Anaerobacillus alkaliphilus: one gene and its partner. The protein of the gene in region 2 interacts with the protein of the main gene of each other region in a pairwise test. Links are inferred from orthologs where the notes say so. Each region holds a gene or a part of one and is shown on either strand. Other genes may lie near its edges.

Region 1 (2,939 bases), on a different replicon or contig from region 2:
ATCGTTTATGACTCTCGATTTGGGAGGCAACAACATTTGATAAGATCTCATTTCCATTTTTAATAACAGCTGCTGCAGTTTCATCACAGCTTGTTTCTATTGCTAAAATATATTTATTTTCCATTATAAGACCACCCACATGACAAGAGCATCCTCTTGATTATCTGTATAATATTGTTTTCTAATACCTCCTGGCTTGAAGCCAAGTTTACTATAAAGTCGTTGGGCAACATGGTTTGATACTCGAACTTCCAAAGTCATCTTCGTACCACCTAATGTTCGAGCTAATTCAATCGCATGAACCAACAACTGTTCTCCTAGCTTAAAGCCACGAAAATTAGGATGAATAGCAATGTTAGTAATATGAGCTTCATCGACAATGATCCACACTCCACAATAACCAATAATTTCACCTTCATTCTCGATAACTAGATAATGGGCAAATTGATTATGAAGAATTTCATTTAGAAACGCTGTACGACTCCATGGCGTAGCAAAAGACTTTTCTTCAACTACTAACACATCATCAATATCTTCTTTCACCATATAACGAATTTTATAAGTAGCTTCCATAAAGTTATCCTTGCTCGGCCTTAGTTTTTTGACTAGCTAACCAGTTTGTCTCTGCTTCTGCTAAGCGAATATAATTAGGGGTAAATGTATGTATATCCTCTTTAGATTCCATATTTAAAGCTAACCTTGCTAGTTCTGCAGGTCTTGGGTTATGATCACTTACTAATCCGAATGTTGCTTTGCCCCCTAGTTTCTCGATAATTAATTGTCTATGCAGAGAGACATCATTCCCTAAGAAAAGAATATTCTCAAAGTCATTATTTAGTTGTGTAAGCCAATCTTCAAGTAACAGAATTTGATCTTCCCTAAGGTTCTGTATCTGACCATTTTTATTCCCGTAGAGTCCTGTATACACTTGACCTCTTCTGGCATCAAAGATAGGCGAGATAACCCCATGAAAATAACGTCCATTTTGAGCTAAAGCCTCTAAACTTGAAATTCCGATAAGAGGAATTCCTAATGTCCAAGCTAGAGTTTTTGCAGTCGTAACTCCAATTCTTACTCCTGTATAAGAGCCCGGTCCATGAGCTACAACGATCTTGTGTAATTCTTTCGGATGGACTCCTGCATCCTTCATCAACTTTTCCACAGCAGGCATTAATCGAATTGAATGATTTTCTTTCAGGTTGGTAATCACTTCACCTAATACCTTATCTTCATCTAGTAGGGCAACACCCATGACAAATGTAGATGTATCTATAGCAAGTACCTTCATTTTGTTTGTAACTCCTTACATAATAAGATATACCGTTCTCCTAGTGGTTTTAAAACTATTTCTCTTCGATCATCACCCGCATGGTAAATCTCAATGTCAAGGCGTTCTTTCGGTAATTGCTCTTTAATCAAACTAGCCCATTCTACCACGGTTACGCCTTCACCATAAAAGTATTCATCAAAGCCTAAGTCTTCATCTGCTTCACAGACTCGGTACACATCCATATGATATAGTGGCATTCTTCCTTGGTACTCTTTAATGATCGTAAAAGTAGGGCTATTAACATTTCTTTTTACACCTAGACCTTTGGCTAAGCCCTTTGTAAAATGTGTTTTACCTGCTCCTAAATCCCCTTCTAACGTGATCACCGAGCCGGCTTCTAGGAATTGTCCTAGTCTCTCCGCCAACTCCATGGTTTGCTCAGGAGACGATGTATGTACTTTCAAGTTATCCATTTTATTCACCTTTATCAAAATGATTAAAGCCCTTTTTAAGTAGCTTTTCTTTATGCTTATTTTCATATAAATAAACGTTACCAGATCCTTCGGTTACTTCACCAATTACAGTTAGTTTTATATTTTTCTCACTAAGGATTGGACTTAATTGTTTAAACCCAGCTTCCGACATTGTCCCAACCAATTGATAGTCTTCACCGCCAAAGAGACACCATTGTTTTTGTTTTTCAATTGGATAAGCATTTAAATATATATTTCTTGGGACTTTTTCAAATTCAATATGTAGATCAACACTGCTTGCCTCAGCTAGCTCATTTGTTTCACTTGCAAGTCCATCACTAATATCATTTAACGAGATATTCAAACCACTACAAGCTAAAATTCGTCCTGCTTCTACTTGAGGGATAGGCTCTTGATGTGCTTTTAGTAGATGTTTTTCGTATTCTGTATATGGGTGATTGAGGCCCGTACTTAATAATAAGTCTAAACCTGCAGCAGATGCTCCTAGGTCCCCTACAACAAATACAAGATCACCTGGTTTCGCATTGCTTCGTAAAAGACTAGTTCCTTTCTCTACTTTTCCAAGGACTGTGACTGTAATAATTAAGCCCTTTTTTGAAGAAACCGTGTCTCCTCCAATTAAATCCATGGAATACTTACTGCCTAAATCAGACATACCAGCATATATTTGCGTCAATTCCTCTTCCGTCCATTCTTCTGGTATGGCAATCGATACTAAGTAATACGTTGGGATTCCACCCATTGCAGCAATATCACTAATGTTAACTGCAAGAGCTTTAAAACCAATCATCCAAGGAGTCATTGTTTGTCTTGTAAAATGAACACCTTCTACCATTGTATCCATACAGATAAGCTCATCAAACATAGGTTCATTACAATAAATTGCAGCATCATCACCAATCCCTTGTATTAACGAAGATTGATAAGAATATTTAGGTCTAATTTTCTTTATAAAATCAAATTCATCTCGTAACACAAAGACACACCTATCTATGTAAAGATTTAATTATGTTCAAAAACCTTAGGAGAACACTTCCTAAGGCAATCATAAGTAGTTTATCTTATTTTATCTAAAAAACCTAGTAGTAACAAAAATAATAAAAGCGCAAGAATAATCCATTCCTGCGCTTGATTTATGTATTTTTGGTTGCGGGGGCAGGATTTGAACCTACGAC
Region 2 (3,000 bases):
CAGTTACACGTGTTCCGGAAATGACGTCAAGGAGTGTGCGATCACTCTCTTCATCATAAATCGGTCGATCCAAAGATACATAGGAATTTAAAGGAATATGCTTTTGTCTCGTTGCTGTCTTTATTGCAGTAATGATTTGCCTTGTAATACAAAGCTCGGCAAATGCTTTAAACGAAGACAGCTTGTCCCCTTTAAAATCGCGAATTGCCTTATAAAGCCCAATCATTCCTTCTTGCACTATGTCTTCATGGTCAGCACCAATTAAGAAGTACGATCTCGCTTTAGCCCTAACGAAGTTCTTATACTTGTTAATTAGGTATTCTAAAGCACCACTATCTCCCTCGCGAACATAGTCTACTAAGTACTCATCTTCCATTTGTTCAAAGTCAGCATTTGTGATTTCCTTGAGTTCTATGCTCACCATCATCCCTCCGACCTTCGATGAATTGTATACGTTTAAAAAGGGAGTTATTAAGCGAAAGTGGGTTATGTAAATTCCCTAATACTACCACCGAAAAATAAAAGATTTATTAGTAGTACGATACTTGTAACCTTTTTAAACAAAACCAATTACCTAAATATAGAAATATTATATAGTATAGTTTTAAGGCTCGTCAACCGCTTACATGTCCCCTCGACGCCATTTTTCAAAAATTTCTGCCATTTCGTCAGAAATCGGAATTTTCGTTGTGTTTTCGCGTTTTTTCGACTTTCTTACTTCTTTGTCGATCCCTTTTTTTACAATACCCATTTCTACTCGGAGTTCTCTCGCTGACTTACGTAATGCACCATACCCAAATGTAACTGACTGTTCAACAAAATCGGATGTAGCAACATACACCTGTGTATCAATACGTTTTAGCTTTTTTACTAACTTCTCAATCCGTTCATCTGCGGTTTCATTCTCTCTTGTATAGATGATCTCTAATCGATAGTTTTTATATTTCTTTCCTATGCCAGGAACCATATGGGCATCAAAAATGATATAAACTTTCATCCCGCTAAAAGCTTGATACTCTGCCATTTTCTCTATTAATTGATCGCGGGCACCCTCTAAATCATCTTTCTTTAACTCTTTTAGTTCTGGCCAATCCCCAATAATGTTGTAGCCATCAACGAGAAGTATCTCAGCCATCTCACTTCGTTCCTATTGGATTACGCTTTCTACGCACCTCATACATCAAAAGACTAGCAGCAACAGATGCATTAAGAGAAGTTACTTTCCCATGCATAGGTATTCCGAGTAAGAAATCACATTTCTCTTTAATTAAACGGCTCATTCCTTTTCCTTCACTACCAATAACTAACCCAATTGGCAAGTCAAAACTAGCTTGTCTAAAATCTGTATCTCCTTTGGCATCGGTGCCGGCAAACCAAAGTCCACGTTTTTTAAGTTCATCCATTGTTCTAGCCAAATTTGTTACTCTTACAACAGGAACATATTCAATTGCACCTGTAGATGCTTTAGCTACAGTAGCCGTTAAACCTACCGCCCGACGTTTAGGAATTATTACTCCGTGAGCACCAGCTGCATCGGCTGTCCGAAGTATAGAGCCGAGGTTATGTGGATCCTCAATTTCATCTAACAACAAGAAGAATGGTTCTTCCCCTTTTTCTTGAGCTTTGATAAATAAATCCTCAAGTTCTGCGTACTCATACGCCGCTACTGATGCAACTATCCCTTGATGATTTTGCGTATCAACTAGTGACTCTAGCTTTTTCTTAGGAACAAATTGAAACTGAATGCCATTTTCCTTAGCTAGGTCAATTACTTGATTTACTTGTCCTTTTTGAGTCCCTTCGCTAATCCAGATTTTATTAATCGTATGACCCGAGCGTAAAGCTTCTAATACTGGATTTTTACCAACAATAAATTCACTACTCATTTGTTTCACTCCCTTCTTCTTTTTCGAGGATAGCAAATGTTCTCGCAATGACTTCGTCTAGCCTCTCGTATCTATTAAGTAAATAAAGATATCCAATTAAAGCCTCGAACGCTGTGCTTAATCGATATGTTTGTAAATCTGTACTTCTGCGAATATTGCCAGGCTTTGCATTTCTACCTCTCATGACAACCGCAACTTCTTCCTCTGATAAAAAATCAGTGGCAAGCAGGCAGTTGATTACTTCTGCCTGCGCCTTTGCTGATACATAACTCGTTGCTTTCTTATGAAGTTGTTGTGGCCTAACTTTCCCCGATGCAATTAGACGATAGCGTACGTAAGTATCAAGAATGGAGTCACCCATATACGCCAAAGCTAATGCATTTAACTGTTGCAAATCGATTGTTGATTCAGTTAATTTCATCATTATTTTCTAAACCCTCTTCCAACGAACTCCTTGTGGTGTATCTTCTAATACAATATTTAAATCTTTTAGCTCATCACGAATTTTATCAGCTAGCGCGAAGTCTTTATTCTTTCTAGCTTCATTTCGTTGTTCAATTAACTTATCAATCTCTTCATCAAGCAGTTCACTCGGAGATGATAAGGCTAAACCAAGTACGTCTGCTAACTCATTAAATACTGCTAAAAAGCGCTCTAGGACAGCCGTTGAAGAATGGTCTTCTCTTAAATAGACATTTGCAAGCTTCGCTAAATCAAATAATGTTGCAATTGCATTAGCGCTATTAAAATCATCATCCATTTCACGGATAAAATTCTCTTTTTCAGCTTCCACTTTTGTTAACCATTCAGTTTCATTATTACCCAGATTAGCCGTTTCTTCTAAACGATATTCCAAATTTTTTACAGCTGTTTTTAAACGTTCTAACCCATTCTTTGCACTACTTAATAGCTCATCGTTAAAATTAATTGGACTCCGATAGTGCGCCATTAGCATAAAAAACCGGATAATTTCAGGATCGTATTTTTTAATAATGTCATGAACTAAAATAAAGTTCCCAAGAGATTTCGACATTTTTTCATTATCAATATTAATATACCCATTATGAAGCCAATAGTTTGCCATCGTTTTACCGGTCATAGCTTCAGATTGAGC

The links.
Region 1: the proteins of rlmB (region 2) and tsaE interact in binary tests that used the Escherichia coli proteins (3 or more experiments, as listed by UniProt). The link is inferred for Anaerobacillus alkaliphilus from one-to-one orthologs.

Annotation. Positions count from the first base shown.
Region 1 is NZ_QOUX01000033.1:7,109-10,047, reverse strand. Bases 15-2,895 are described here. They hold tsaE (tRNA (adenosine(37)-N6)-threonylcarbamoyltransferase complex ATPase subunit type 1 TsaE), read right to left. Parts: upstream 1,744-2,895; coding sequence 1,285-1,743; downstream 15-1,284. Other genes in these bases: thiL (thiamine-phosphate kinase), read right to left, coding at 1,745-2,740; tsaB (tRNA (adenosine(37)-N6)-threonylcarbamoyltransferase complex dimerization subunit type 1 TsaB), read right to left, coding at 578-1,288; rimI (ribosomal protein S18-alanine N-acetyltransferase), read right to left, coding at 124-573; tsaD (tRNA (adenosine(37)-N6)-threonylcarbamoyltransferase complex transferase subunit TsaD), read right to left, coding at 15-124. Also shown: more of tsaD, read right to left, coding at 1-14. UniProt on the Escherichia coli protein: Required for the formation of a threonylcarbamoyl group on adenosine at position 37 (t(6)A37) in tRNAs that read codons beginning with adenine.
Region 2 is NZ_QOUX01000019.1:8,673-11,672, reverse strand. What follows is about bases 12-2,953. They hold rlmB (23S rRNA (guanosine(2251)-2'-O)-methyltransferase RlmB), read right to left. Parts: upstream 1,887-2,953; coding sequence 1,137-1,886; downstream 12-1,136. Other genes in these bases: cysS (cysteine--tRNA ligase), read right to left, coding at 2,317-2,953; DS745_RS04410 (Mini-ribonuclease 3), read right to left, coding at 1,879-2,307; DS745_RS04420 (NYN domain-containing protein), read right to left, coding at 623-1,135; sigH (RNA polymerase sporulation sigma factor SigH), read right to left, coding at 12-421. In the rest of the region: more of sigH, read right to left, coding at 1-11; more of cysS, read right to left, coding at 2,954-3,000. UniProt on the Escherichia coli protein: Specifically methylates the ribose of guanosine 2251 in 23S rRNA.